3 regions of the Streptomyces sp. NPDC058470 genome follow, and region 3 is predicted to be linked to each of the others. Evidence: riboswitches for the same ligand, from Rfam matches in the RefSeq annotation. Region 3 holds a riboswitch; each other region holds the start of a gene.
What was found. Region 3 has a riboswitch for S-adenosylmethionine ahead of ACFWP7_RS10930 (putative leader peptide). Riboswitches for the same ligand answer to the same signal wherever they lie in the genome.
Positions count from the first base shown of each region.

Region 1 (10,899 bases), on a different contig from region 3:
AACCCCGCTGGAGGCGACACCGCGGCGGACCGTTCCTGGCCCCGGTTGCTGAACGGCCTGCTCGACGGCCGTGACCTGAGTGCGGACGACACCGCCTGGGCGATGAACCTGATGATGCGCGGTGAGGCGACCGACGCGCAGATCGCCGGGTTCGCGGTGGCACTGCGGGCCAAGGGAGAGACCGTCGAGGAGATCACCGGACTCGTACGGATGATGTACGAGCACGCCAACGTGATCGAGGTGCCGGGGAGGACCGTCGACATCGTCGGTACGGGCGGTGACGGGGCCAAGACCGTCAACATCTCCACCATGTCGGCGATCGTCATCGCCGGGACGGGCGCGAAGGTCGTCAAGCACGGCAACCGGGCGGCTTCCTCCGCCTCCGGGGCGTCCGACGTCCTGGAGAAGCTCGGGGTCAATCTGCAGCTGACGACGGAGCGGGTGGCCGAGGTGGCCGAGGAGGCCGGGATCACCTTCTGCTTCGCGGTGAAGTTCCACCCGGCGCTACGTCATGTGGGCGCCGCGCGGGCGCAGTTGGGCATCCGTACGGTCTTCAACGCGCTCGGTCCGCTGACGAACCCGGCACGGGTGAAGGCGCAGGCCGTCGGCGTCGCGGACCCCCGCATGGCGCCCATCGTGGCGGGCGTCTTCGCCGAGCGCGGCAACTCCTCGCTGGTCTTCCGCGGCGACGACGGGCTCGACGAGCTGACCATCACCTCCACGTCCCGGGTGTGGGTCGTACGGGACGGAAAGGTCACCGAGGAGACCTTCGACCCGAGGGACGTCGGCATCGACCTGGTCCCGATCGAGGCGCTGCGGGGCGCGGACTCCACGTACAACGCGGACGTGGCGCGCCGGCTCCTCGACGGCGAGACGGGGCCGGTGCGGGACGCCGTGCTGCTGAACTCGGCGGCGGCGCTGGTGGCCCTGTCGCCGGGTGACGGGCCGCTCGCGGAGCAGATCCGCGCGGGGATGGCGAAGGCGGCGGAGGCCGTCGACTCGGGGGCGGCGAAACGGACGCTGGAGCGGTGGGTGGCGGCGACCAACGCGTAGTTCGCGAGGCGGTTCGCAAGGGGCCGGGCCGAAGAGGTCCGGCCCCTTGCGCGTTCCGGGATCCGGACACGGGTTGCGCCGTCGCGATCGGTTCGGTTAGTTTTTTCGGCAGGTCATGAGTGACAGTCATGAGGCCCCGGCCGACTGTCCGGCAACCCTCCGTCCGTGGCGGGGTGCCCCGGGTGAAGACCAGGCCGTAGGCAGCGAGGTCTGCGGCAAGCGCGGACCCCTCGCCCTCTTCTGAGTGGTTAAGGCCCAGGGGTCCTGGTCATTCGAGGGAGCCTTCTGTGAGCAAGCGAATGCGATAGGGCGTAGAGCCCCTCTTCCGCCTATCCCTTTCACCCCCTTCCCGCGCTGAGCGTCATCTCCATGGACCGGCTCGCGCGGAGATTTCCCCGCGTCTCACAGGAGTTCGCCATGTCTGTCTCCACCGTTGCCGCCGACCAGGACGTTTGTACCCAGCTGCCCGTTCTGGGACAAGATGTCACCGTCCCGCTCGTCACCGGTGGCGAGGTCACGTACGCCGCCCTCGACTACGCCGCCAGCGCCCCGGCCCTCCAGCGGGTGTGGGACGACGTGGCCGCTTACGCCCCGTACTACGGCAGCGTGCACCGCGGGGCCGGGTACCTGTCCCAGCTGTCCACCGACCTCTTCGAGAACTCCCGCACCACCGTCGCCGAGTTCCTGGACTGCCGTGCCGACGACCAGGTCGTCTTCACCCGGTCGACCACCGACTCGCTCAACCTGCTCGCCGCCGCCCTTCCGGCCGACTGCCAGGTCTTCGTCTTCGAGACCGAGCACCACGCCTCGCTGCTTCCCTGGCGGGACGCGCAGGTGACGTACCTGAACGCCCCGCGTACGCCGGCGGAGGCCGTCGCGGCCCTGGAGCGCGCGCTCAGCCACCGCGACCCTCGGGGTCCGGCCCTCGTCTGTGTCACGGGCGCCTCGAACGTCACGGGTGAGCTGTGGCCGGTGCGTGAGCTGGCCGCCGCCGCGCACGCGCACGGCGCGCGCATCGTCCTCGACGCCGCGCAGCTCGCCCCGCACCACCCGGTGTCGGTGCGCGACCTCGACGTCGACTGGGTCGCCTTCTCCGGGCACAAGCTGTACGCCCCCTTCGGCTCCGGTGTCCTCGCGGGCCGCTCCGACTGGCTGCGCGAGGCGGAGCCGTACCTGGCGGGCGGCGGCGCCAGCCGCAAGGTGTCGCGGCGTACGGACGGGGGTGTGGACGTGGAGTGGCACGAGAGCGCCGCCCGGCACGAGGCCGGCTCGCCGAACGTGATCGGCGTCTACTCGATCGCCTCCGCCTGCAAGGCGCTCACCGAAGCCGGTTTCGACACGCTCGTCGCCCGTGAGCAGCACCTGATCGAGACGGTCCGCGCGGGTCTCGCCCAGGTGCCCGAGGTCAGGGTCCTCTCGCTCTTCGGCGACGACGCCCCGCGCGTCGGCGTCATCTCCTTCGTCGTCGAGGGCTGGAACAGCTCGCACTTCGCGGCCGCCCTGTCCGCCGAGTACGGCATCGGGGTGCGCGACGGCCTGTTCTGCGCCCACCCGCTGGTGCGCACCCTCCTCGGCAGCGACCCGCAGACCCAGGGCGAGTGCGGCGCCCCCGAGGCCGCGCCCGGCGAGAAGTCCCTCAACGCCATCCGCGTCAGCTTCGGCGCCGGCACGCCGGACGAGCACGTCGAGCGTTTCGTGCGCGCGGTCAAGGAGCTCGTCCGGGACGGCGCGAAGTGGAACTACCGGACGCAGGACGGGCGTTGCGTTCCGGCCGTGTGATCGCCGGACAGGAGCACGGCGTATACGCTCCCCTTCGGCGGCCGTACGGCGATCAGGGGAGTCACGGGGAGTGCAGGCGCTGCGGGAGACGGATCCACGGCGGATAGGTCCGTACGAGGTACTCGGGCGGCTCGGCGCGGGCGGCATGGGCGAGGTCTATCTCGCCGAGTCGCGTGCCGGGCTCCGGCTGGCCGTGAAGGTGGTGCGGGCCGAGCACGCTCAGGACCGCACCTTCCGCGCCCGGTTCCGCCAGGAGGTGCGGGCCGCGCAGACCGTCGGGGGGAGCGGCACCTACACCGCGCGGGTGATCGACGCCGACCCGGAGGGCGAACGGCCTTGGATGGCAACGGAGTTCGTCGAGGGGCCGAACCTGCGTGACGCGGTACTCGACGGCGGCCCGCTGCCCGAGGACGCGGTGCTCACCTTCGCGGCCGCACTGGGCGAGGCCCTCGCCGCGATCCACGCCAAAGGCATGGTGCACCGCGACCTCAAGCCGTCCAACATCCTGCTGGCGCCGGACGGTCCGCGGGTCATCGACTTCGGGATCGTACGGGCGCTGGAGGCGACGGCGATGACCCGCACCGGCACCATGGTCGGCTCGGTCGGATACGTCTCGCCCGAGCAGATCCGCAACGGTTCCGAGGTGGGTCCGCCGAGTGACGTCTTCGCGCTGGGCGCCGTGCTGGCGTACGCGTCGAGCGGCCGCGAGCCCTTCGGGGAGGGCCAGGACTCGGTGATCCTGCTGCGCATCGTCACACGGGACTTCGATCTTTCCGGGGTTCCGGCGCGCGTGCTTCCGCTGGTCGAGGCCTGTCTGCGGGAGGAGCCCGGGGGCCGGCCCACCCCCGAGGAAGTGGTCGAGGCCGCCGGACACTCGGCGGCCTCCCTGCGGGCGGCTCTGCGGCCGGGGTGGCTCACCTCCGCACCGGCGACGGTCGCGGGGGACGAGCGGTGGCTTCCGGAGCGCGAGTCGGGCGAGGGAGAGAGCCGCGTCGAGTACATCGCCCCGGCGACGGTCACGGGCGCTTCGGCGCCGGACCGCTTACCGGAACCCGAACGGCCTTCGCGGCGGAGGCTGTTGACGGCGGTGACGGGCGGGGCGGTGGTCGCCGCCGGCGGGGGAGCCGGCTGGTGGCTCTGGCAGCGGGAGGGCGGAACGCAGGGCGGCGGGACCTCCGAGTCTCCCGAGTCCCCCCGGACCGCATCCGCGGCGGGCACGGAGAGTTCCGCCGCCCTGGCCTGGCAGTACGACGCCGCGGGGCTCGGCGGCCTGTACGGACCCTGTGTCGCCGTGTCGCCGGACGGCGAAGTCGTCTACCTCGGGGACGCGAACGGGAAGCTGCACGCCCTGTCCCGTGCGGGCGGGCGGCACTGGGCGCTCGCGCTCGGCGAGGAGGTGTCGACGCCCGTCGTCACCCCGGACGGGATCTTCTGCGTCGTCTGGGACCAGAAGAGGGCGCGGCGCCGGCTGTGCGCGGTGGACGCGACGGGCAAGCTCGGCTGGACCAGGAACGTCGGCGACAACGGCTACGACCCGCCGATTCTCGCGGGCCGCGGCGTACTGGTCGCCACCGGCGGCACCGATGAGGGAGGGTTCCGCTGCTACGCGGCCGACGGCACCGTGCTGTGGAGCGCGTCGACCCCCGCCGGTCCGACCGGCACCCCGCTGGTGGCAGGGGGCGTGGTCTATGCGGGCACCTTCGGCGACACCCTGGTGGCCCTGGACGCCGAGGACGGCACCAGGCTCTGGGAGGTCTCGACGGGCGTCGACGTCGGCCGGCCCGCCCTGGTCGGCGACATCCTCGTCGCCGAGTCGGACGGAGGGGCGAAGCGGCACGCGTTCAGCCTCGACGGTGAGCTGCTGTGGGATGCCCGGGCGGAGAGCAGCGGCCCGATGGTCGCCGGGAACCGGTCGCTCGCGATCACCACCGGGCGGGGCACCGTCGACGCGGTCAAGGCGGCCGACGGCTCCACCGCGTGGACGTACGAGATAGGCGGCGACTGGCTGCCGGGCCCGGTGGTGGCCGGGGACCGTATCTATGTGCGAAGCGGGCTCGTCCTGTGCGCCCTGGGTATGGACGGCAAACCGGTGTGGAGCGAGGCGCTCGGCAACTCCACCGGCGAGGACCAGCACAGCCCCGTGCTCAGCGGCAAGCGCTGCTACGTTCCCTCGGGCGGCGGAATCGCCGCGGTGGACCTCAGCGCCTGACCGGGACCGGCTCTCAGCCGCGCTTGACCGGGACCGGCTCTCAGCCGTCCAGGCCGATCGCGAACGCCGCCTCCAGGTCGTGCTGGGAGTACGTGCGGAACGCGACGTGGGTGTCCGTGCCCTCGACGCCGGGGATCTTGCTGATCTTGCCCGGGATGACGTCCGCCAGGTCGTCGTGGGCCTTCACGCGGACCATCGCGATCAAGTCGTACGTACCGGTGACCGAGAAGACCTCGCTGACGCTGTCGAGGGCGGCGATCGACTCCGCGATCTCGGGGATCCGGTCCACGCTGGTCTTGATGAGCACGATCGCGGTGATCACGGCTGGTTTTCTCCCTCGGGGGCCGCGGCTGGGGCTTTCACTCTAGTCGTCCGGCCGAAACGCACCCACGCGTAGCCGAAGCCGAGGGAGAAGCCCACCAGGTGGGCCAGATAGGCGACCCCGGGGCCGGTGGAGGCGCGACCCGCCGCCAGCCACTGCAGGGTCACCCAGAAGGGCAGCACCACCCAGGCCGGGAAGCGCAGCGGCAGGAAGAAGAGGAACGGGAAGAGACTGGTCACCCGGGCCTTGGGGAACAGGTACAGAAACGCGCCGAGCACCGCGGAGATCGCCCCGGAGGCGCCGACCAGGGTCTGCTGGGACTCCGCGTTGGCGACCGCGTAGCCAAGCAGGGCGAGGTAGCCGCAGCCCAGATAGAAGAGGGCGAACTCGACGCGGCCCATCCGTTCCTCGGTCATCACCCCGAAGACGTGGAAGAAGAGCATGTTGCCCAGGAGGTGGAGCCAGCCGCCGTGGATGAACAGGGCCGTGGCGGGGGTGAGCGCCGCACGCGGGTCCCCGGTGAGGAGTTCCGCGGGCACCACGCCCCAGCGCCGGAAGTAGGCCTGCTGGGCCGCCAGCAGTTCGTCCCCGGTGCCGTACACCGGATTGAGGCCGGACGCCGGACCGATCACGAAGATCAGGCAGGACAGCACGATCAGCCCGTACGTCACCGGTGCCGGCTTACTCCGCACCGCTCTGCCGACCGTCGTACTCCAGTTGCCGATCATGGTGCAGAGCATGGCGTAACAGAACGGATGCACACAGAGTGCCTCGCCGCAGTGGACGGCCGAACGTCGAGTACCCGCCAGGCCTTAGGGTTACGAGCCATACACGCCAGGGAGACTGGCGTGGTACGGACACCAGAAGGAAAACGACACCACATGACGGTTCCCCTCCCGACTGCCGAGACCCGCTGGCGCTGCACGCTCTGCGGCAACCTCACACGTTTCGACGTGACCCGTTCGTCGAAGGTCGTCGAGTACGTGCATCTCGACCTCGCCGGGGAACCCAAGGTCGAGGAACGCGAGGTGGTCAGTGAGACCATCGAGTCGGTGCGGTGTCGCTGGTGCAACGCGTTGGATCAGGTGGAACTCGTGGACAGGCCGGGCGCCGGCTCCTGAGGGAGCGGGCCCCGCACAGGTAATGAGGTGACGGATGGTGGAGACCACAGGCGGGGAGCCGGACGACGGCACCGCCGAGGTGCTCGACCGTCCGCTGCCCGACGGTGTGCGCCGGCGGGTCGTGCAGATCGTCTCCGACGGCTTCGGCGGGCTGACCATCGGCGAACTGCCCTCGCAGTTGCGGCAGTTCGCGCGGTTCGCGCCCAACAGGCGGGCCAAGTTCGCCGGTAACGCGATGGCGGCCGCGCTGGAGACGGACCCGCTCTTCAGGCAGCGGATCGCCGAGAAGCTGAGAGAAGCGCAGTCGGAGCTGACCGGCGCACTCGACTCGGGCGCGCCGCCCCCGGCCGCGGATCCGCTGGACGTGGCGGCCGCGGCCTATGTGCTGCGCCCCACGGGCTGGGTGAAGCTGGTGGCCGCCGCGGGCGAGGAGGCCCTGCGGGCGGACGCCGAGCGCGCCGACGAGGAGAGCCGGGCCGAGCTGGAGCGGCTGCGCCAGGAGCTGGCGGAGGCCCGCGGCCAGACGAAGGCGGAGACCGAACGGCTGCGTACGGAGCTGGAATCCGCGAAGAAGGAAGCCGAATCACTCCACCGCAAGCTGCGCGGGGCTCTCAGCGACGTCAAGCGCGGCGAGGCGGCTGTACGCAAGCTCCAGGCCGAGTCGGACACCGCGCGGGCGGAGGGGCAGGCCCAGCTGTCGGCCGCCGAGAGTGAGGCCCGGCGGCTCAAGGCGCGGCTCGGGGAGGCCGAGGCGGCCCTGGAGGCGACGCGGAGAGCGACGCGCGAGGGCCGCAGCGTCGAGGACATGCGGGTACGACTGCTGCTCGACACCGTCCTTGAGGCCACGCAGGGCCTGCGGCGGGAGCTCGCACTGCCGCCCGTGTCCGTGCGGCCCGCCGAGACGGTCGACGCGGTCGAACCGGGACGGATGACACCGAAGGACATCGCGGCCCGGGCGCTTTCCGAGCACGACCCGGCGATCCTCGACCAGCTGCTCGCGCTGCCGCAGGCCCATCTGGTGGTCGACGGCTACAACGTCACCAAGACCGGCTATCCGCAGATGCCGCTGGAGAAGCAGCGGCTCAGACTGCTCGGGCAGCTCTCGCAGCTCGCCGCGCAGACCGGGGCCGAGGTGACGTGTGTCTTCGACGGGGCCGAGCTGGCCGCACCGGTGCTGCTCGCGCCGCCGCGCGGGGTGCGCGTGCTCTTCTCCAAGCCCGGCGTCACGGCGGACGAGTTGATTCGCCAGCTGGTGCGCGCCGAGCCGCCGGGACGGCCGGTCATCGTCGTCTCCACCGACCGTGAGGTGGCCGACGGGATCGCCAAGGCGGGTGCGCGGCCGGTGGCTTCGGTGGTGCTCCTCAAGCGCTTCTCGCACGGCTGATCGGATGCCGCGTACGCCCCATAGGCAACCTAAGCGTCATGCGTAACGTCTGGGTGTGATGCCCGGATTGGCGGGATCTTCACGCAACGTAGTGTCAAGTGCGCATTACTGCTTGTGAGTTGTCGGCAAAGAAACGCTCAGTGACCGAGATTTTTCCTGTCAGGATTTGAACTGATCACAAGAAGGTCACTAGGGTCAGGCCTCGAACCTCTGCTCGGGTGATCACTCATTGGGAGTGACGGTGGAGGGGGCCCGCCCGTCGGAGTGATCGGCAGGCGGCTGAAGGAAGAAGGAGCTCGCCTTCGTGGCGTCCCACCGTCGACCCAAGCAGCCGAGCCGCGCCCGTCTGACCGTGCTCAGCACCGCCGCGGCCGCAGCCGTCGTCCTCAGCGCGAATGCCGCCAACGCCGCGCCGAGCGAGAAGCCGAGCGTGGACGACGTCAAGTCCCAGGTCGACAAGCTCCAGGACGAGGCCGAGCAGGCCACCGAGAAGCTCAACGGCGCCACGGAGAAGCAGGACAAGCTCCAGAAGGAGATCGACACCCTTCAGGACAACGTGGCCCGCGGCCAGCAGGAGCTCAACGACCTGCGTGACGGCCTCGGTTCGATGGCCACCGCCCAGTACCGCACCGGCGCCATCGACCCCTCCGTGCAGCTCTTCCTCTCGGCGGACCCGGACGACTACCTCGACAAGGCGTCCACGATGGACCAGTTGAGCAATCAGCAGGTCGAGACGCTGAAGGAGGTCCAGGAGAAGCAGCGCGCGCTCGCCCAGCAGCGTTCGGAAGCCTCCGAGAAGCTCAAGGACCTCGCCGCCACCCGCACCGAGCTCGCCAAGAACAAGAAGGAAGTCCAGGCCAAGCTCGCCGAGGCCAATTCACTCCTCAACAGCCTCACGGCCGCGGAGCAGGCAGCCCTCGACGCGAAGGAGGCGCAGGCCAGCACCGCCGCCCAGAACGCCGCCTTCAGCGGCTCAGGCGTCGCCTCCGGCCGCGCGGGCTCCGCGTACGCCGCCGCGCAGTCCGTGCTCGGCTCGCCGTACGTCTACGGCGCCTCCGGCCCCTCCTCCTTCGACTGCTCGGGTCTGACCTCCTGGGCCTTCGCCCAGGCCGGTGTGTCCATACCCCGCACAGCGGAGGCGCAGGCCAGCGCGGGCACCCGGATCTACTCGCAGAGCGATCTGCAGGTCGGCGACCTGGTCATCTTCTACAGCGACTTCCACCATGTCGGCTTCTACGCGGGCAATGGCCAGGTGCTGCACGCTCCGAAGCCCGGCGCGGTCGTGCGCTACGAGTCGATCAGCAACATGCCCTTCCAGTTCGGCGTCCGGATCTGACGCACGCGCTTCGAGGAGGCTGTCGCCATGCCGCCCGAACGGGCGAATCGCGGTGACTCCAGCTGACCCCACACCCCGCCGGTGACCTGCGTCTCCGGCGGGGTGTCACGTTGTGTGCCCGCCGGGGTCTTTGGCCAGTGCGTCGTCGCACGGCTACTGTCGGCCGCGTTTCCTCCAATTCAGGGGGAGTGACAGCGGAAGGGAGAGCGGCTACTCGTGGGGTCCCATCGCCGCTTTGCAGCGTCCGGCTTCGACCCGGGCGCCGGCGCCGCCGGTTTCGCCGTCTGCGTGATGTCCGCCGCCGCCGCGGCCCTCGGCGCCGTACCGGCCGCCGCAGCGCCGCAGGACGACACCCGGGCCGAGGTGGACCGCCTGTACGAGCAGGCCGAGAAGGCCACCGAGGCGTACAACAAGGCCGATGAGCGTGCCGACTCGCTGCGCGAGGAGGTGAGTGAGGCCCAGGACGAGATCGCCCGGCAGCAGGAGCGGATCAACACCATGCGCGACGCGCTCGGTTCGCTCGCCGGGGCCCAGTACCGCTCGGGAGGTGTCGACCCGTCCCTCGCGCTGCTGTTCTCCGAGGACCCGGACGACTACCTCGACAAGGCCGCCGTCCTCGATCGGATCAACGCCCACCAGGCCGGCGAACTCAAGGAGCTCCAGTTCGCCATGCGCGACCTCGCCCAGCATCGCGAGGAGGCCGCCGGCAAGCTCGCCGAGCTGGAGAAGAGCCGCAAGGCCGTCGCCGACCACAAGCGCACCGTCGAGCGGAAGCTCACCAGGGCGCGGCAGTTGCTCAACGCCCTGCCCGACTCCGTGCGGGCCGCCTATGACCGGGCGTCCCGCTCCGGGCGCTCCGACATGCCCGACTTCGCGGGCACGGCCCCGGCCTCAGGGCGCGCGGCCGCCGCCGTCGCCGCGGCCCGCTCCGCGCTCGGCCGCCCGTATGTGTGGGGCTCCAACGGGCCCGGCGGCTTCGACTGTTCGGGCCTCATGCAGTGGTCGTACGGACAGGCCGGGGTCGGTCTGCCGCGCACCTCGCAGGCCCAGCGGTACGCCGGGCGGCAGGTGCCGCTCTCCCAGGCGCAGCCCGGCGACCTGATCGCCTACCGCGACGACGCCAGCCACATCGCGATGTACATGGGCAACGGGCAGGTGATCCACGCGCCCTACCCGGGCGCGCCCGTCCGCTACGACCCCGTGGGCATGATGCCGGTCTCGTCGGTCACCAGGGTCTGACCGCGCGCGAAGGCACCGTACGATCGGGAACGTGGCTGGTCGAAGGCGCGCGTCGCGAGCGGGGCTCTCCCTGGTGCTGCTGCTCGCCGTGCTGGTCGGCTGCGGCGGCGGCGCAGCCCCGGACACCGCGGCGGCCGAGGTGCAGCGGGTCCTCGACCGGCGGTCGGCGGCCGTCCTGGACCGGGACGAGCCGGCGTACCGGGCCACCGAGCAGACGGGCACCCCCCTCACCGAGTTCGGGAATCTCCGGGAGGTGCCGCTGGCGGCCTGGTCGTACCGCGTGACCGGCTTCCACCGTTCCGGCGACCGGGCCACCGCCGACGCCGAGTTGAGCTACCGCGTCGACGGCTACGACAAGGCCCCCGTGACGGCCGCCCGCACTCTTGACCTGATCCGCACCGACGGCACGTGGTACGTCGCCTCGGACAAGCCCGCCAAGGACGCGAGCGAGCAGTT
Region 1 covers NZ_JBHXMF010000043.1:177-11,075, forward strand. Annotated here, with positions in the region: gene trpD (anthranilate phosphoribosyltransferase) at 1-1,053, shown strand, start outside; SAM riboswitch class IV at 1,165-1,281, shown strand; gene ACFWP7_RS28270 (aminotransferase class V-fold PLP-dependent enzyme) at 1,471-2,832, shown strand; gene ACFWP7_RS28275 (PQQ-binding-like beta-propeller repeat protein) at 2,903-5,041, shown strand; gene ACFWP7_RS28280 (Lrp/AsnC family transcriptional regulator) at 5,082-5,363, opposite strand; gene ACFWP7_RS28285 (rhomboid family intramembrane serine protease) at 5,360-6,091, opposite strand; gene ACFWP7_RS28290 (hypothetical protein) at 6,245-6,484, shown strand; gene ACFWP7_RS28295 (NYN domain-containing protein) at 6,519-7,868, shown strand; gene ACFWP7_RS28300 (NlpC/P60 family protein) at 8,173-9,204, shown strand; gene ACFWP7_RS28305 (NlpC/P60 family protein) at 9,421-10,443, shown strand; gene ACFWP7_RS28310 (hypothetical protein) at 10,475-10,899, shown strand, end outside.
Region 1: linked by a shared signal. The riboswitch ahead of ACFWP7_RS28270 (aminotransferase class V-fold PLP-dependent enzyme) and the one ahead of ACFWP7_RS10930 (putative leader peptide) in region 3 are both predicted to bind S-adenosylmethionine.

Region 2 (8,491 bases), on a different contig from region 3:
GCCCCGAAGGTCGCCTCCGTGGCGGTCGTCACGGGACGCCCGGCCGCCGTGGCGGTCGAGCACGGCGGCTTCGCGGGTGTGCCGGGCCTGGAGCACCTGGTCGTGCTCGGGCACTACGGCGCCGAGCGCTGGGACGCGCGGACCGGCACGGTCAGCGCCCCCGCCCCGCACCCCGGCGTCGCCACCGTCCGCGCAGAGCTGCCCGGGTTCCTCGACACGGTCGGCGCCTGGCAGGGCACCTGGATCGAGGAGAAGGGCCGGGCCATCGCCATCCACACCCGGCGCGCGGCGGACCCGCAGGCGGCGTTCGAGGCCCTGCGCGAGCCCCTCACCGAGCTGGCCGGCCGGCACGGCCTGATCGTCGAACCGGGCCGCATGGTCCTGGAACTCCGCCCGCCGGGGATGGACAAGGGCGTCGCCCTGCTCGCACACGTCCGCGAGACCGCCGCGGAAGCGGTCCTGTACGCCGGTGACGACCTCGGTGACCTCCCGGCCTTCGCCGCCGTCGACAAGCTCCGCGCCGAAGGCATCCCGGGCCTCCTGGTGTGCAGCGGCAGCGCGGAGGTCGCGGAACTGGCCGAGCGGGCCGACCTGGTGGTGGACGGCCCGGCAGGCGTCGTACAGCTGCTGAGGGCCCTGACGGCGCGGCTCGGTTAGGGCCGGCTCTCCAACTCCCGCAGCTGCTCCAGGAACCACTGCGCCGGAGGCAGCGCCGTCGCCGCGGCGGCCAGCCGCTTGGTGCGCTCGGCCCGCTCACCGGCCCCCATCGACAAGGCCTCGTGCAGCGCCCGCGCCGTGCCGACCACGTCGTACGGGTTCACCACGATCGCGTCCTCGCCCAGCTCCTCGTACGCCCCCGCCTCCCGGGACAGCACCAGCACGCACCCCTCGTCGGAGACGACCGGCACCTCCTTGGCGACGAGGTTCATGCCGTCCCGGATCGGGTTGACGAGGGCCACGTCGGCGAGCCGGTACGCGGCGAGGGAGCGGGCGAAGTCGTCCTTGACGTGCAGGACGACCGGCGTCCAACCGGGCGTGCCGTAGGTGGAGTTGATGTCGTCGGCGACCCGCTGCACCTCGGCCGTGTAGTCGCGGTACACGGCGAGGTCCTGACGGGAGGGGTAGGCGAAGGCGACGTGCACGACCCGTTCGCGCCAGGACGGCTGGTCCTCCAAGAGCTGCCGGTAGGCCAGCAGTCCGCGCACGATGTTCTTCGACAGTTCGGTGCGGTCGACCCGCACGATCGCCTTCCGGCCCTCGCCGATCTGCTCACGCAGGGTGGCCATCCGCTCGGCGACATCCGCCTCGTGTGCGCGCTCGCGCAGGAAGTCCGCGTCCGCGCCGAGCCCGTGCACGCCGACACGGGTGTCACCGAGGCCGCCGACCAGCTCCTGCGCGCACGCGGTGAACGCGGACGCCCAGCGCTGGGTGAGGAAGCCGAGCCGGTCCGCGCCGAGCATGCCGCGCAGCACCTGCTCGGCGATGTCGTCGGGGAGCATGCGGAAGTAGTCGACCGGCGCCCACGGCGTGTGCGAGAAGTGCCCGATCCGCAGGTCGGGGCGGAGCTCCCGCAGCATGCCGGGGACGAGGGTCAGGTGGTAGTCCTGTACGACCACCACGGCGCCCTCGGCCGCCTCGTCGGCCAGCGCCTGCGCGAAGGCCCGGTTGTAGGCCTCGTACGACGCCCACTGTCGCCGGAACTCCATGTCGAAGACCGGCTCCAGCGGCGTCTGGTAGAGCATGTGGTGGACGAACCACAGCACGGAGTTCGCGATGCCGTTGTAGGCGTCCGCGTGCACCTCGGCGTCGATGTCCAGCATCCGTACGCCGTCCTCGCCGACCCCGCGCCTCACCGCCTCGCGGTCCCCGTCGCCGAGCGCCGAGCACACCCACAGGGCGCCCGCGTCCGGGCCGATCGCCGACAGGCCCGAGACCAGGCCGCCGCCGCCGCGCCTGGCCTGGAGCTCGCCGTCCTCGCGCACGTCGTAGGAGACCGGGCCGCGGTTGGACGCGACGAGGATCCGGTGGGAGCCCTGCGGGGATGCCGTGGAAGCAGCAGTCGAAGCCGTGGAAGCCATACGCGTCAATCTAGCCCGGCCCGGAAACGCTCAAACGTACGGACGGGGTACCGCGCAGACGTATACCGTCGACGGTTTACGCCGCTTTGCGTGACTGATACTCCGAGATTTCCGCCATCGGAGGCCGTTCTTCCGTATCCACGGAGTAGGTGCGCGGCTCGAAGCCGGACTCGCCCCGTTCGAACTGGGTGATGGCCGGCCGGATGAGGTGGCCGCGGGCGAGCCGGAGCTGTGCGGTGCGGTAGATCGCGGCGGACATCCGGCCCAGCGCCTGGCCGTCCTGGTGCCGGTGCTTGCGCACACCGACGTCGACCTGGGCGAGCGCGTCCAGGCCCACCAGGTGCAGCGCGTCGACGAGCATGCCGAGCTCCACGCCGTATCCGACGGGGAACGGGAGCTGTTCCAGGAGGGTGCGGCGGGCCGCGTACTCGCCGCCGAGCGGCTGGACGAAGCCGGCCAGCTGCGGCCAGTGCATGTTCAGCAGGGGGCGGGCCATCAGTTCGGTGACACGGCCGCCCTGACCGGCCGCGGTTCTGCCGGAGGTGGGTTCACCCGGCAGGTTCAGCGGGCGGTCGTACATCGCCTTGACCAGGTCCACGCCCGGATCGGTGAGCAGCGGCCCCACGATCCCGGAGACGAAGTCCGACGAGAACTCCTTGAGGTCCGCGTCAATGAAACAGACGATGTCACCGCTCGTCACCAGGAGTGACCGCCACAGGACCTCGCCCTTGCCGGGCACGGCCGGGATGCGGGGAAGTATTTCGTCCCGGTGAACTACTCGCGCACCGGCGGCGGCGGCGACCTCGGAGGTGCGGTCCGTGGAGCCCGAGTCGATGACGACGATCTCGTCGACGAGGGGGACTTTGCGGGTCATCAGGTCGCGGCGGATGATGGAGACGATCTCACCGACCGTGGCCTCCTCGTTGAGCGCGGGCAGGACCACGCTCACCGTGGAGTTGGTGGATCGTTTCGCGGCTATGAGCTTCTTGAGCGGCCGGTCGGTCACGGACCAGGAGCGCGTGCTCAGCCAGCGCTCGACGTCTTCAAGCACGTGCGGCTCTCCCTTGCGTTCATTGGGATGCTTGTGCCCGTCGCCGCGGCAGCGTTTGGTGTGTCGCTGGCATCTCGCGGTTCGGACGGCTCTCTCCACCATCCAGGCCTTCGGTTACAGTCTTGAACAACGCTGATGACCATCGCATGTCGGGGGTCGTCCGGCGCACAACTGAATACCGCTCATCCAGAGGGGCAGAGGGATACGGCCCGTTGAAGCCCCGGCAACCCTCCAGCTGGTTCTTGTCACGTCGATGTGGCGAGGCTCCCGGCTCGGGAAGGTGCCAAATCCGTCTCACGGCGAAGTGCGTCGTGAGGAAGATGAGGAGAAAGGGCCTCGCCTCCATGGCTGCGCAGACAGTTGCAAGCACCACTGCAAGCACCGTTGCAAACACCACGAACTCCGTGACTTCCCCGGATTCCGCGAACTCCGTCGACCTGGGCCCCGCCACCGCGCTTTCCTGCCGCGAGTGCGGACACCGCGTCCCGCTCGGCCCGCTCTTCGCCTGCGAGGAGTGTTTCGGCCCGCTGGAGATCGCGTACGACTTCTCGGCCTACGAGACCGAGGACCTCCGCAAGCGCATCGAAGCGGGCCCCGCGAACATCTGGCGCTACGCGCCGCTCCTGCCGGTCCCCGCGGACGTCGCGGAGAAGCCGAACATCAACCCCGGCTGGACCAAGCTCGTCAAGGCCGACAACCTGGCCCGCGCGCTGGGCGTCACCCCCGGCAAGCTCTTCGTCAAGGACGACTCCGGCAACCCGACGCACTCCTTCAAGGACCGTGTCGTCGCCCAGGCCATCGAGGCCGCCCGCGCCTTCGACTTCACCACCCTCTCCTGCTCCTCCACCGGCAACCTCGCGGGCGCCGTGGGCGCAGCCGCGGCCCGCGCCGGCTTCCGCTCCTGCGTCTTCATCCCGCACGACCTGGAGCAGGGCAAGATCGTCATGGCCGCGGTGTACGGCGGCGAGCTCGTCGGCATCGAGGGCAACTACGACGACGTGAACCGTTTCTGCTCCGAGCTGATCGGTGACCCGGCCGGCGAGGGCTGGGGCTTCGTCAACGTCAACCTGCGGCCGTACTACGCGGAGGGCTCGAAGACCCTCGCGTACGAGATCTGCGAGCAGCTCGGCTGGCAGATCCCCGACCAGCTGGTCATCCCGATCGCCTCCGGCTCCCAGCTCACGAAGATCGACAAGGCTCTGCAGGAGCTGATCAAGCTCGGCCTCGTGGCGGACAAGCCGTACAAGATCTTCGGTGCCCAGGCCGAGGGCTGCTCGCCGGTGTCCGTCGCCTACAAGGCCGGCCACGACGTCGTACGCCCGCAGAAGCCCCACACCATCGCCAAGTCGCTCGCCATCGGCAACCCGGCCGACGGGCCGTACGTGCTCGACATCGCGCGGCGTACCGGCGGCGCCGTGGAGGACGTCAACGACGAGCAGATCGTCGACGCGATCAAGCTCCTCGCGCAGACGGAGGGCATCTTCGCCGAGACCGCGGGTGGCGTGACGGTGGGTGTGGCGAAGAAGCTGATCGAGAACGGTCTGCTCGATCCGACCCTCACCACCGTCGTCCTCAACACCGGCGACGGCCTCAAGACCCTGGACGCGGTGGCCTCGGACACCGGGCTCACCGCGACCATCCGCCCGAACCTGGACTCCTTCCGAGAGGCTGGCCTCGCGTCATGAGCGTCAACGTCCGTATCCCCACCATCCTGCGCACCTACACCGCCGGCAAGGCCGAGGTGACGGCCGAGGGCGGCACCCTCGGCGAGGTGATCGCCGACCTGGAGCAGAACCACACCGGCATCGCCGCACGCGTCCTGGACGACCAGGGCAAGCTGCGTCGCTTCGTCAACGTGTACGTGAACGACGACGACGTCCGCTTCGAGAAGGGCCTGGAGACGGCGACGCCGGACGGCGCGGGCGTCTCGATCATTCCGGCCGTCGCCGGAGGCTGACCGTCACGCGTCATTACTTACGGTGATTGCCGTTACCTTAGGTAATTGCGGTCACCGAGAGTTCATCGAATTGCCCCCTCCGTGAGAGAAGCGGAGGGGGCAATTCTGTATGGTTGAGCGCGGTACAGTTGGGGAAGCCGCTTCGCTTTCGAGTTGGTTTCATGCCGGGCGCATATGAGTCCTCGCCCGATGCCCGACAAGAAGTAGCCAAAGTGCCCCGCCTCTTTGAGCCGTTTATGGCATTTACGGGGCCCGACTTGCCCTGAAACTTTGCGAATTCTCCGCATATTCCCGATCGGTCGTGCTCAGAATTCTCGTCCGATTGACCTGTTGCAGAGGGCAGTTGGACAGATACATTCAGCCGCGGTCGACGCGTTCCGGCGCACACCCCCAATCCTTGGGGGGTGAGGTCTGACCCGGGCCCGCGAAGTGCGGTCCTGTGCAAGGGCCAGTAATAGGGGAGTTAGGCATGGCTCAGGGCACCGTCAAGTGGTTCAACGCGGAGAAGGGGTACGGCTTCATCGCGGTCGACGGTGGTGCGGATGTATTCGTCCACTACAGCGCGATTCAGATGGACGGCTACCGCACCCTTGAAGAGGGCCAGCGGGTCGAGTTCGAGATCTCGCAGGGCCAGAAAGGGCCGCAGGCGGACATGGTCCGGCTGGCGACCAGCTGAAGCACGCGCCGACTGAATAGTTCTGTTCGACGTGACGAAGGGCTCGTATCCCCACCAGGGGGTGCGGGCCCTTCGGTCTGCCCGTCCGTCTGTCCGTCCATCTGCTCGTCGGTCTGCTCGTCTGCCCGCCCCCTGCGGCCGGCTGTCCGCGGGTCCCTCCGGCTGTCTTCGCGCCGTGTGCGCCCCCTGCTTCACCTGGGGATCTTCCGGAGTCGCTTGCACTCGGTAGGGGCGAGTGCTAATCATTGGCGTTAGCACTCTGCAGGTGAGAGTGACAACGAGGACCGGGTCAGTGAGGCCCGCAGGCCAAGTGGGGCAAGGAACCACGAGGCAGGCAGGCCGTCCGTCGCGGGCGCGGGCGCGGTCCGGAGCAATCCACCCCAGTCCGGGAGGACCACTTCACATGGCCAAGATCATCGCGTTCAACGAGGAGGCGCGGCGCGGTCTCGAGCGCGGGATGAACCAGCTCGCCGACGCCGTCAAGGTCACCCTTGGTCCCAAGGGCCGCAACGTCGTCCTCGAGAAGAAGTGGGGCGCCCCCACGATCACCAACGATGGTGTTTCCATCGCCAAGGAGATCGAGCTCGAGGACCCGTACGAGAAGATCGGCGCAGAGCTGGTCAAGGAAGTCGCCAAGAAGACGGACGACGTCGCCGGCGACGGTACGACCACCGCGACCGTTCTGGCGCAGGCGCTGGTCCGCGAGGGCCTTCGCAACGTAGCCGCGGGTGCCAACCCGATGGCCCTCAAGCGTGGTATCGAGAAGGCCGTCGAGGCCGTCTCCGGTGCCCTGCTCGAGCAGGCCAAGGATGTCGAGACCAAGGAGCAGATCGCCTCCACGGCCTCCATCTCCGCCGCCGACACCCAGATCGGCGAGCTCATCGCCGAGGCTATGGACAAGGTCGGCAAGGAAGGCGTCATCACCGTCGAGGAGTCCCAGACCTTCGGTCTGGAGCTGGAACTCACCGAGGGTATGCGCTTCGACAAGGGCTACATCTCGGCGTACTTCGCCACCGACATGGAGCGTATGGAGTCCGTCCTGGACGACCCGTACATCCTGATCGCCAACTCGAAGATCGCCAGTGTCAAGGACCTGCTCCCGCTCCTGGAGAAGGTCATGCAGTCGGGCAAGCCGCTGCTGATCATCGCCGAGGACGTCGAGGGCGAGGCTCTGTCGACGCTGGTCGTCAACAAGATCCGTGGCACCTTCAAGTCCGTCGCCGTCAAGGCGCCGGGCTTCGGTGACCGCCGCAAGGCCATGCTCGGCGACATCGCCATCCTCACGGGCGGCGAGGTCATCTCCGAGGAGGTCGGCCTCAAGCTGGAGAACGCGGGTATCGACCTGCTGGGCCGTGCCCGCAAGGTCGTCATCACCAAGGACGAGACGACGATCGTCGACGGCTCCGGCTCTGCCGACCAGGTCGCCGGCCGGGTCAACCAGATCCGCGCCGAGATCGAGAACTCCGACTCGGACTACGACCGCGAGAAGCTCCAGGAGCGCCTGGCGAAGCTGGCCGGCGGCGTGGCCGTCATCAAGGCCGGTGCCGCCACCGAGGTCGAGCTCAAGGAGCGCAAGCACCGCATCGAGGACGCCGTTCGCAACGCGAAGGCGGCCGTCGAGGAGGGCATCGTCGCCGGTGGTGGCGTGGCCCTCATCCAGGCTTCCTCGGTCTTCGAGAAGCTGGAGCTCACGGGTGACGAGGCGACCGGCGCCAACGCCGTGCGGCTCGCCCTGGAGGCCCCGCTCAAGCAGATCGCCATCAACGGTGGTCTCGAGGGTGGCGTCATCGTCGAGAAGGTGCGCAACCTGCCCGTCGGCCACGGCCTGAACGCCGCGACCGGTGAGTACGTCGACATGATCGCCGAAGGCATCATCGACCCGGCGAAGGTCACGCGCTCTGCCCTGCAGAACGCCGCCTCCATCGCCGCGCTGTTCCTCACCACCGAGGCCGTCATCGCCGACAAGCCGGAGAAGGCCGCCGCAGGCGGCGCTCCGGGCGGCATGCCGGGCGGTGACATGGACTTCTGATCGACCTAGGGGCCTCGGCTCCCGGTTGATCACCGTCCTTCGTACCGAGGGCGGCACCCCTTTCTCCCAGGGGGTGCCGCCCTCGGGCGTTTCCGGGTGCCGTAGGGACGCGTGTCCGCACACCCTCCGGGTGATCCGGACGCGTGTCCTGGATCACGAGGAAGGCGCGCGGGAGCCGGAATGCGCTGACGGGCGAGGCGGTTGAAGTTGCTGGCAGGAACTAATGCGCGTGCAGATATCCATCACATGTATCTATGCATGAGCATCCCTTCGCCTGCCAGCCGTCCGACCGACCTCTCCCCATAGGAGCCCTCACGTGACAACCGCTCCCTCCCGCGCGGCCCAGATCCTGTCCCGCCCCGTCTCCCTCAACGGCCTGACCGTCCCGAACCGGATCGTCATGGCGCCGATGACCCGCCAGTTCTCCCCGGGCGGCATCCCCGGCGAGGACGTGGCGTCGTACTACGCCCGCCGCGCCGCCGCGGGCGTGGGCCTCATCGTCACCGAGGGCACGTACGTCGGCCACGACTCGGCCGGGCAGAGCGACAGCATCCCCCGTTTCCACGGCGAGGAGCAGCTGGCGGGCTGGGCGAAGGTCGCCGAGGCCGTGCATGCGGCGGGCGGGAAGATCGTGCCGCAGCTGTGGCACATCGGCATGGTCCGCAGCGCGGGCCAGCCGCCGTTCGCGGACGCCCCCGCG
Region 2 covers NZ_JBHXMF010000097.1:14,573-23,063, reverse strand. Annotated here, with positions in the region: gene otsB (trehalose-phosphatase) at 1-657, shown strand, start outside; gene ACFWP7_RS40505 (trehalose-6-phosphate synthase) at 654-2,078, opposite strand; gene ACFWP7_RS40500 (glucosyl-3-phosphoglycerate synthase) at 2,155-3,129, opposite strand; SAM riboswitch class I at 3,309-3,456, shown strand; gene thrC (threonine synthase) at 3,474-4,814, shown strand; gene ACFWP7_RS40490 (MoaD/ThiS family protein) at 4,811-5,086, shown strand; gene ACFWP7_RS40485 (cold-shock protein) at 5,556-5,762, shown strand; gene groL (chaperonin GroEL) at 6,166-7,791, shown strand; gene ACFWP7_RS40475 (NADH:flavin oxidoreductase) at 8,108-8,491, shown strand, end outside.
Region 2: linked by a shared signal. The riboswitch ahead of thrC (threonine synthase) and the one ahead of ACFWP7_RS10930 (putative leader peptide) in region 3 are both predicted to bind S-adenosylmethionine.

Region 3 (10,899 bases):
CCCGCAGCCGTCCCATGGCCGCCGCGCCGTCGATACCGTGGCCGGCCACCTCGCCCACCACCAGGGCCACCCGCGCACCCGACAGCGGAATCACGTCGTACCAATCCCCGGCGAGACCGGTCAGTTCGTCCGCGGGCCGGTAGCAGGCCGCGACCTCCACCGCGTCCTGGTCGGGGAAGCGATGGGGGAGCAGATTGCGCTGCAGGACGAGGGCCGCGTCGCGCTCGCGGGTGTAGCGGCGGGCGTTGTCGACGCACAGGGCCGCCCGGCCGACGAACTCCTCGGCCAGGCTGAGATCGTCCGCGTCGAAGGGGTCCTGGCGGCTGCGCCGGAAGAACGTGGTGATGCCCAGAGTGACGCCGCGGGCGCGGATGGGCACGATCATCACGCTGTGCAGCCCGAGATCGAGGAAGGAGGCGGCGTGGCTCCCGGGGGTGGCCGTGGTCCACTCCCTGCCCAGCGGATCCAGCCGCTCCTCGCGCCAGGACTCGCCGTCCGTCAGACACCTGATCGGGGGAGACCCCGCCCGGTAGGAGGCCACTTCGCCGATCTCGACGGCGGTTTCCGGGAGCCCGCCCTGCACCGACCGATGCCCGGCGCGCCGCAGCGGCACCGTGTCCGCGTCGCGCCGTGGACCGGGCGCCGGCTCCCCGCCCCTGAGTACGGATTCCAGCAGGTCCACGGCGACGAAGTCGGCCAGCCCCGGCACGGCGACATCGGCCAGTTCCTGCGCGGTCTGCATGACGTCCAGGCTGCGCCCGATGTGCTCGCCGGCCCGGTCGAGCAGCGCGAGCCGCCGCCGGGCGCGGTAGCTCTCGCCGATATCGACGACGGTGTAGTAGACACCTATCGGGTGACCGTCGTCGTCCTCCAAACGGATGAACGACATGGCGTGGGAGGTCTCGCGGTGTGGCGCGGAGCTCACGCGGCCCACGTGCTCGTACGCGACCACCGGCTCGCCCGTCTCAAGCACCCGGCGCATCTGCGCCTCGATCCGCTCGGTGTCCAGGCCCGGCTGCACATCGGCGAGCCTGCGGCCGAGGCGTTTTTGGGCCGGGCCTCCGCCGAACTGCTCCAGTGCGGGGTTCGACCAGACGTACCGCAGCTCCGTGTCCACGATCGCTATGCCCACCGGGGAACGCGAGGTGATCCGCTCCAGCACCGAGCGGCTCATGTGCCAGCCGGCGCCGTCGGCCAGGTCCGCGAGCAGCACCACCCAGCGTGCCGCGCCTTCGCTCGGCCGTAGGGGGACAACCCGAACCATCAACTTCAACGGGTGCCCGTCCCGGTGTCGTGCGGACAGCAGGCCCGCCCAGCCGCCGTCACTGCGGCACCGCTCGGCCAGTTCCGGGAGCCGCGCCGCGTCCTCGGGGATCAGCAGGTCGGCGGCAGGCCGTCCCCGCGCCTCCCGGGCCGCGTACCCCAGCAGCCGTTCGGCGTCCGCGGTCCAGCTGGTCACCGCCATACGGGCGTCGAGCAGCAGGGGCACGGCGTCCGCCATGTCGAGGCGCTGCTGGGCCGACACGTCCCGTTCCTTGCTCGAAACCACCGCGACCCTCTCCGCTCTCCGAAGGTGGTCTTACCCCCTCGCGCTCATTCTTCACGTTGTACGACTGTCGCGCGGGCTTGGACTTGCCGCACGGCGGGACGCACGGAGGCCGAGGGGGGTTACGTACAGTGACGGGTCGCGTGCCGCGTTCGTCCGTTCGTCCGTTCGTCCGTCACGGAGTCGGCCGGCGGCGGTTGAACTCCCGCGCCGGTGCCTCCGTATCTCTCCACGGGGATGGCGGGAGACCGCGTCGCACGGAAGGAGAGCAGTGTGTCGACACCGCCCGAACGCGAGCAGCCCATGCGCCGCCCGGCACTCGAACCCACCTACGTCCAGCAACGCCGCCGGACGGAGGCCCTCGCGGAACTGGTGAGGGAGTTCCGTGAGGATCAGCAGGCCGTCGGCCCGGACGAAAGCCCTGAGTCGATCAGATTGCCGTCGGCGTACCTGGGCGAGACGGAGGAACTGCAGCCCGTCCTGGCCGGCGAGAACTATGCCGCCGACGGGGAGGCGCAGCCGGCGGCGCCGCCCGTGCATGAGCCCGGGCCCGAGCGTGCCACCGGTCCGCGCCGGGCCACGGTTGTCGGTTCGGTGGCGGCGGCCGCGCTGGTCGGATTCGCCCTGGCCATACTGCTGCCCGGCGGTGACGGCGGATCGCGGGCCGGTGCCGCCCCGTCCGCCACGGCCCCCGTCGTCCAGGCCCCTTCCGGCGCCGCCGACCCGGACGGCACCGGCACCCTCCGGGAGGGAGACCGCGGCCCCGACGTGACGGAACTCCAGGAACGGCTCCTCCATATCCCGGACGTGTACGAGAGCGGCGTCACGAGCGGAACCTACGACCCCACACTCACCGAGGCCGTGGCCCGCTTCCAGCGCTGGTACGGGATCCGGGGCGACGAGACGGGCGTCTACGGCAACGACACCCGGGCCGCCCTGGAATCCCGTACGTGACGAGCACTCCTGACCTACAGGTGCCGATGGAAGGCCGGGTGGGCGTCGAGACGTCGCACATAGTCCTGGAGGAGCGCGTACGAGGACAGGTCCTGAGCCGCTTCGAGTGGGACGAGGGCGACCCACAGGTCCACATCGGCCGCGGTCAGTTCCTTGCCCAACGCATAGGGGCCAGAGGCGAGTTGACGGTTCAGCAGGTCGAGGGCCGCCGACCGTTCCTGCGGCGGCGCACCCGGGGTGACATCCCGGTCGAGGAGGTCGCGCAGGGCGTCGATGTCCGCGGCGAGTTCCGCCGGGCGGAGCGGGGAGTGACAGGATCCGGCGCGGTCGGCGAAGAGGTCGCCGAGGTCGCGCAGGATGTCGGGCGTGTGGTTGCTGACCACCCGTCCGCTCCACCGGTCGCACAGCGCGGGGGCGGTCAGCGGACCGTCGTAGTGGTGCCAGGTGGCCTCGTACGCCCCGCGCAGTGAGGCGAACGCGGAGGGGGTGTCGGCGGGGAGCGCCAGCAGAGTGGTGGCGACCGAGTCCTTCAGACCCAGCAGGCCGTGGGTGATGGAGACCCGCAGCGAGAGGGGACAGTGCGCGGACAGATACAACTCGTAGCGGTGCGGGGCCGGGTAGAAGCCGCCGGCGAGACCCACTCCGATACGGCTGCGGAAACGGTGCGGGCGGGCGGACGGGGTGGCGGCGATCCGGGGGTGAGGGACCGCGTCAAGTGAGCCGGGGACGCACGGAGTCGGGGTACACGTGCTGGACGTACCGGAGTTCGGGGCGTGCGAGATTGTCTCGGACATGACTCTCCATGGGACGAGGAAGCCACGGCCACCTTGTGGGCACCGCGGCGGAGCGGAGTGACTGCGCTACGTACCGGTCCGGATCGCTCGGACTAGTAGGCGCTGGAGACACGCAACAGATCGATGTGCAGGCGTCTCGTCAAACCGCTGTTGGCCATTCCCACCTGTCCCACACTCGGGGCTCGCGAGACGCGAGACCACGCTTGTCCCACCGCACCGGCGGGACCCGGTCGTCACCCGGGGCACCCCGTCGCGGTGGAAGGGTTGCCTGCCAGCGAGCCGGGGCCGATGACCTCACGGGCAGGAGAACCTGCCCGAAGGGCGCTGACAATCGTGACCGTCCCCGCCAGTGTCGGTGCGCTCCGTGAGGCCGTCAAGAAGGCCTCCGGCGCAGTCTCACCAGGTGGTCATTCGGCGTGCCTCAGGCTGGACAGGAGGCGTGGAACAGATTGCGCAGCCCGGTGGTTGTCGCTCCTGAGGACGCGCGGCGGTGTGAGCACGACCATGATCCCCGGGCATTGCGCACCGCTGTGGCCTCCCGTAACGTCCCCAGCAGGTTATGAGCGTCAGCGTCAAGCCCTGGCTTGCTGACCGGCAACCCTCCTCCGCGGCGGGGTGCTCCAGGTGACGACCAGGCGGTACCCGTCCCGGGTTCCGCAAGCGCGATGCCGGCGGCCTCCAGCCCGCCGAGCCGGAAGGGCGGAGGTGACGGACGTGCAGCCCGTGCCCCGTCTTCGTGTCCCGGTTCTCGCCCCGCGCCGTCGCGTGCACCTGTACTCCCGGCCGCACATCGATCTCCAGCGCGTGGCCGGCGCGCTCTGTCGTCCCTGACCTGTCACCCCGCCGCCGCACCCTCCCAGTTCGAGGCCCGGCGATCTCACACGGTCGATCAGGAAGGCACCCCTTTCGTGTCCTCGTCAACGTCGTTGCCCTCATCCTCTTCCTCCACCGCCGCACTGCACCTGGCCGTCGCCCTCGACGGCGCGGGCTGGCACCCGGCCGCCTGGCGTGATCCGGTGGCCCGCCCCCACGATCTGTTCACCGCCTCGTACTGGACCGACCTGATCACCGAGGCAGAGCGCGGCCTGCTCGACTTCGTGACCATCGAGGACAGCCTTGGCCCGCAGTCCGCACGCCTCCAAGAACCGGACGCACGCACCGATCAGGTACGCGGCCGACTCGACGCCGTCCTCATCGCCGCCCGTGTCGCGCCGCTGACCAGCCACATAGGGCTGGTGCCGAGCGTGGTGACCACCCACACGGAGCCCTTCCACATATCCAAGGCCATCGCCACCCTCGACTATGTGAGCACCGGCCGCGCGGGCCTGCGGGTGCAGGCGTCCGCGCGGCAAAACGAGGCAGCTCACTTCGGACGCCGGACGTTCCCGAAGCTCCGTATCGAAGACCTGGAGACCCCGGCTCTACAGGAGTTGATCGTCGACCTGTTCGACGAGACCGCCGACTACGTCGAGGCGGTGCGCCGACTGTGGGACAGCTGGGAGGACGACGCGGAGATCCGGGACGTCACCACCGGCCGCTTCGTCGACCGCGACAAACTGCACTACATCGACTTCGAGGGCAAGCACTTCAGCGTCAAGGGCCCGTCCATCACACCCCGCCCGCCGCAGGGCCAGCCCCTGGTCACCGCACTGGCCCACGAGTCCACGACGGGCGCGCCGTTCCGGTTGCTCGCCCGCAGCACCGACATCGGGTACGTCACTCCGCACGACGTCGAAGAGGCGCGTGCCATCGTCGCCGCGGTCCGCACCGAACAGGAGGCGGCCGGACGCGCCGAGGAGCCCCTGCACCTCTTCGGTGACCTCGTGGTGTTCCTGGACAACGACCCCGCCGCCGCGGTGGACCGGCGAGAGCGTCTCGACGCCCTCGCGGGCTACCCGTACACCAGCGACGCGCGGGTGTTCACCGGCACCCCCGTACAACTGGCCGATCTGCTCCAGGAGTTGCGGGAGTCCGGGCTGACCGGCTTCCGACTGCGTCCGGCCGTCGCCGGGCACGACCTCCCGGCGATCACCCGGGGCCTGGTCCCCGAACTCCAGCGCCGCGACGCCTTCCGGCACTCGTACGAGGCCGACACCCTGCGCGGGCTGCTGGGGCTCGCCCGCCCCGCCAACCGCTACGCCGCCCACGTCTGAGCCGGAGGGACCTCACTCATGAGCAAGTCAACGGACAAGCCGCTCAAGCAGATCCACCTCGCGGCGCACTTCCCCGGCGTCAACAACACCACCGTGTGGAGCGACCCCGAGGCCGGCAGCCACATCGAGTTCAGCTCCTTCGCGCACTTCGCGCGAACCGCCGAACGCGCCAAGTTCGACTTCCTGTTCCTTGCCGAAGGGCTGCGACTGCGCGAACAGGGCGGCAAGATCTACGACTTGGATGTCGTCGGACGGCCCGACACCTTCACCATCCTCAGCGCACTCGCCGCCGTCACCGAACACCTCGGCCTGACCGGCACCATCAACTCCACGTTCAACGAGCCCTACGAGGTGGCCCGTCAGTTCGCGAGCCTCGACCACCTCTCCGGCGGGCGCGCCGCCTGGAACGTCGTCACCTCCTGGGACGCCTTCACCGGTGAGAACTTCCGCCGCGGCGGCTTCCTCCCACAGGACGAGCGGTACTCCCGGGCCAAGGAGTTCCTGGCCACCACCCACGAACTGTTCGACTCCTGGCGAGGGGACGAGATCGTCGCCGACCAGGCGAGCGGCACCTTCCTCCGCGACGCGCAGGCCGGAGCCTTCGTGCACAAGGGGCAGCACTTCGACATCGAGGGGCAGTTCAACGTGCCGCGCAGCCCGCAGGGCCGCCCGGTCATCTTCCAGGCCGGAGACTCCGACGAAGGACGCGAGTTCGCCGCCGCCGGCGCGGACGCGATCTTCAGCCGGTACAGCACCCTCAAAGAGGGCCAGGCGTTCTACACGGACGTCAAGGGCCGCCTCGCCCGGCACGGCCGCGCCCACGACCAGCTGCTGATCCTGCCCGCCGCCACCTTCGTCCTCGGTGACACGGACGCGGAGGCGGAGGAGATCTCCCGTGAGGTGCGGCGCCAGCAGGTCAGCGGCGCCACCGCCATCAAGCACCTCGAGTTCGTCTGGAACCGCGACCTGTCCGCGTACGACCCGGAAGGACCGCTTCCCGACATCGATCCGGACCCGGGCGAGCACACCATCGCCCGAGGCCGCGCCCAGGTGCGGATGTACCGCGACCCGCTGGCCACCGCCCGGGAGTGGCGGGAGCGTGCGGCCGCCAACAAGTGGTCCATCCGCGACCTCGTCATCGAGACCGGCAACCGTCAGTCGTTCGTCGGCTCCCCGGCCACCGTCGCCGAGACCATCAACGACTTCGTCCAGGCGGACGCCAGCGACGGCTTCATCCTCGTCCCGCACATCACTCCGGGCGGCCTCGACGGCTTCGCCGACACGGTCGTCCCGCTGCTCCAGGAACGCGGCGTCTTCCGCACGGAGTACGAGGGCACGACCCTGCGCGATCACCTGGGCCTGGCCCACCCCGACGCCGACGCTCCAGCCGTACAGGCCGCGTCATGAAGTTCCTCGCCATCACCCTGATCGTGCACGCGCCGGACCCGGTGACCGGCGTGCGGAAACCCACCAACGCGCGTTTTCGCGAGGTCATCGACAACGCGTTGCTGGCCGAGGAGTTGGGCTTCGACGGCTTCGGTGTGGGGGAGCGGCACGAGCGGCCGTTCATCTCCTCCTCGCCGCCCGTCGTACTCAGCCACATCGCGGCGCTCACCTCCCGGATCCGCCTGTTCACGGCGGTCACCACGCTCAGCCTCCTCGACCCGGTGCGCGCGTACGAGGACTACGCGACCCTGGACCACCTGTCCGGCGGACGGCTGGAGTTGATCATCGGCAAAGGCAACGGCACCGCCCAGCGGGAGTTGTTCCATGTCACGCCCGAGGATCAGTGGGACCGCAACGCCGAGGGCTACGAGGTGTTCCGGCAGATCTGGCGGCAGGACAAGGTGACCGCCGCGACCCGCTTCCGTCCCGAGCTGCACGAGGCCGAGGTGTGGCCCCGGCCGTTCCAGCAGCCCATCCGGGTCTGGCACGGGAGCGCGACCAGCAAGGAGTCGGTGGACCTCGCCGCCCGCTACGGCGATCCGCTGTTCTCGGCGAACGTCACCAACCCCATCGAGCCGTATGCCGAGTTGATCCGTTACTACCGGGAGCGCTGGGAGCACTACGGCCACGACCCGGCCCGGATCGCGGTCGGTGCCGGGTCTGCGGGCTACCACGCGGCCCGTACGTCGCAGGAGGCGATCGCCGCCTACCGCCCGGTCTTCGAGGGGCAGTTGGCGTTCCAGAAGAGCTTGGGCCTGGAGCCGGTGTTCACGACCCTGGAGGACTTCGTGGAGCGCAGCTCGGCGCTGATCGGCAGCCCCCAGCAGGTGATCGAGAAAGTGCACCGTTATCACGAGCAGTTCGGGCACACCGTGCTGCATCTGCAAGCCGACGCAGGCGGGCTGACCGGAGCCCAGCACCGGGCCTCCCTCGAACTCTTCCAGTCCGACATCGCGCCCGTGCTGCGACGGGAGATTCCTGATCCGCCGTTCGCGTGGGGCCCGGTGTTCGCGGAACCGTCGGCGGGCACGAGTACACCCGAGTCCCAGCCGGAGCCCGAATCCGAGCGCGTTTCCGGGCCGGCGTCAGAGCGCGTATCCGAGCCCGAATCCCCGTCCGTACCAGAGCGCGTATCCGCGCCGGCCGACCGCTGAGGAGCACCCGTTCCCATGTCCGACATCCCCCTCGGCGTCCTCGACCTCGTCCCGGTCTCGTCCGGCTCCACCGCGGCCGAGGCGCTGCGCAACTCCATCGACCTGGCCCGGCGGGCGGAGCAGTTCGGGTACGCCCGTTACTGGTTCGCCGAGCATCACCTGAACCCGGGCGTGGCCGGCACCTCTCCGGCGGTCGTCCTCGCCCTGACCGCCTCCGCGACCTCGACGATCAGGCTGGGCTCCGGTGCCGTACAGCTCGGTCACCGCACCGCGCTGTCCACGGTCGAGGAGTTCGGCCTGATCGACGCGCTGCACCCCGGGCGCCTTGACCTGGGGCTCGGCCGTTCCGGCGGTCGCCCGCCGGCCGGGCCCGCCGCGCCGCTGCCGACGGCCACCCCGGTCGTCGACGGCCTGGCCCCGAACGGGCTGCGGATTCCACCGCGGTTCTCCTTCGAGCACCTGCTCGGCTCACCGCGCGTCGCCCTCCAGATCAAGCTGCTCAAGCAGCCGAACGCCGAGTCGCAGGACTACGGCGAGCAGATCGACGACATCCTCGCACTGCTGGCCGGCACATACCGCACAGCGGACGGCGTCGAGGCGCATGTCGTCCCGGGCGAGGGAGCCGACGTACAGGTGTGGATCCTGGGCAGCAGCGGGGGAGAGAGCGCCGAGGTCGCGGGCCGGGGCGGCCTGCGGTTCGCGGCGAACTACCACGTCAGCCCCGGGACCGTACTGGAGGCGGCGGAGGGGTACCGGGCTGCGTTCCAGCCGTCCGAGGTACTCGACAAGCCGTATGTCAGTGTCTCCGCGGACGTCGTCGTCGCCGAGGACGACAGCACCGCCCGCGAACTCGCCACCGGCTACGGCGCGTGGGTTCGCAGCATTCGTACGGCCGAGGGCGCCATCGAGTTCCCGACTCCGCAGGAAGCGCGCGCCCACGTCTGGACCGACGTGGACCGGTCACTTGTCCAGGATCGCGTCGACACCCAGTTCGTCGGCTCCCCGGCCAGGGTCGCCGACCAGCTGGAGCAGCTACAGGAGGCCACCGGCGCGGACGAGTTGCTGATCACCACCATCACCCACGGCCACGCCGACCGGGTGCGCTCCTACGAGCTGCTGGCCGAGGAGTGGCGGCGCAGGTGACACGGCATGCCCGGCGTCGGCCAGTCCGCTGGGCGGGCCGACGCCGGGCAGAGCCTGTGTTTCAGCTCCCGAGGGCGGCGAGGGCGGGCCGGAAACTGGAGGCTGCACCGGACACCGATCGGGGCGTGGTCCAGCCGGAGCCGTTGAACAGGCTCCACAAGACCTGCTCGCCCTGGATCCCCCGCCAGGTCATGTAGGTCGAGCTGCCGTAGACGGCGAGGGCCGGACCGACATCGGTGGTCGCGTAGGGGACGACCTGTGGTGTCGTCCAGACGTCCGGGGAGGACGGGTAGGTCTGGCTCCACCAGATGCGCTGGTCACCCGCGACACCCTTCCACGCCAGGTGTACGCCCCCGCCGGGCGGTGCGGCCAGCGCCACCCCCGCGGAGGTGGAGGCGCCGGGGATAGGCTGCGGGACGGTCCAGGTGTTCTGGCCGGTCGAACCGCCCAGGTACTTGTTCCACCAGACCGCCTGGTCGCCTTCGACGCCCTTCCAGGCCATGTAGGGCTCGCCGTAGCCGATCTTCCGGACCGCCAGGGCCGGGCCGAAGCCGGAGCTGGCGCCGGAGACCGCCTGCGGCACGGTCCAGCCGCCGTAGTAGCTGTTCCACCAGATCTGCTGGTCTCCCGAACCGCCCTTCCACGCCATGAAGACACCGGAGTAGGGGGCCAGGGCGGGGCCGACGGTGCTCAGGGCACGAGGTACCGGCTGCGCCCCGGACCACGTGTTGCCGTCGAACCAGTTCCACCAGATCTTCTCGTCGCCCGCCACGCCCTTCCACGTCATGAACAGCGGTCCGTTCGCCTGCCCCGCCAGCGCCACTCCGGCGCTGCTCGAGGCGCCGGGGACCGGCTGCGGAGTGCTCCAGCCGCTTCCGCCGTTCTGCAGACTGTTCCACCAGACCTGCTGGTCACCGGTGACGCCCTTCCACGCCATGAACGTGCTGCCGGCGCCGAGGTCGGCTGTTCCACTGCCCAGTGCCGTTGCGGGTGAGGTGATGCCGGCGAGTCCCGCGGCCGCGACGGCTGTCCCGCCCAGACGCAGCATGCTTCTTCGGCTCAACGATTCCTGCGACATTGCCAACTCTCCTGTGTGCATAGGGAGAACATCCAAGCGTGCCGGGCCCGTGCTGATCGACCATGGCAGGCGCCCACGGCACGCTGCCAGGAACGTTCCACTGAGCGGGCCAACTGGTCTTCCGAAGTTCACAGAGCACCATCGCCGGGTCGCGCCAGCAGACGAGCTCGCGCACGAGCGCGGCCACCTGTTCCACCTCGATGAGGAAACCGTCGTGACCGTAGGGGGACTCGATCACCCGAAGGCTGTCCGCCGTGGGGATGCCCGCGGCCAACTCCGCCTGTTGGGAGGGTGGATAGAGGCGGTCGGAGTCGACGCCGGCGACCAGGGTTCTGGCGGCCACCCGGCGCAGGGCGGCGCTCGTTCCGCCGCGGCCGCGACCGACGTCGTGCGTGTTCATCGCCTCGGCCAGCGTGACATAACTCCCGGCGTCGAAACGGCGCACGAGCTTGGCGGCATGGTGGTCGAGGTAGGACTCGACCTGGTACCGGCCCCCGTTCAACGGTTCCTCCGCGCCCTGGGGTGCGCGGCCGAAGCGGACCCGCAGTTCCGGCTCGCTGCGATAGGTGACGTGCGCGAGACGCCGCGCCAGGCCGAGTCCTGCGTGCGGGCCCAGCCCGGGCCCGGCGTC
Region 3 covers NZ_JBHXMF010000011.1:126,130-137,028, forward strand. Annotated here, with positions in the region: gene ACFWP7_RS10915 (SpoIIE family protein phosphatase) at 1-1,501, opposite strand, end outside; gene ACFWP7_RS10920 (peptidoglycan-binding protein) at 1,820-2,500, shown strand; gene ACFWP7_RS10925 (glutathione S-transferase C-terminal domain-containing protein) at 2,515-3,294, opposite strand; gene ACFWP7_RS10930 (putative leader peptide) at 3,387-3,452, opposite strand; SAM riboswitch class IV at 3,489-3,633, opposite strand; SAM riboswitch class IV at 3,850-3,963, shown strand; gene ACFWP7_RS10935 (putative leader peptide) at 4,060-4,125, shown strand; gene ACFWP7_RS10940 (LLM class flavin-dependent oxidoreductase) at 4,203-5,447, shown strand; gene ACFWP7_RS10945 (NtaA/DmoA family FMN-dependent monooxygenase) at 5,466-6,854, shown strand; gene ACFWP7_RS10950 (LLM class flavin-dependent oxidoreductase) at 6,851-8,047, shown strand; gene ACFWP7_RS10955 (LLM class flavin-dependent oxidoreductase) at 8,063-9,190, shown strand; gene ACFWP7_RS10960 (hypothetical protein) at 9,252-10,268, opposite strand; partial or broken gene ACFWP7_RS10965 (homoserine O-acetyltransferase) at 10,429-10,899, opposite strand, start outside.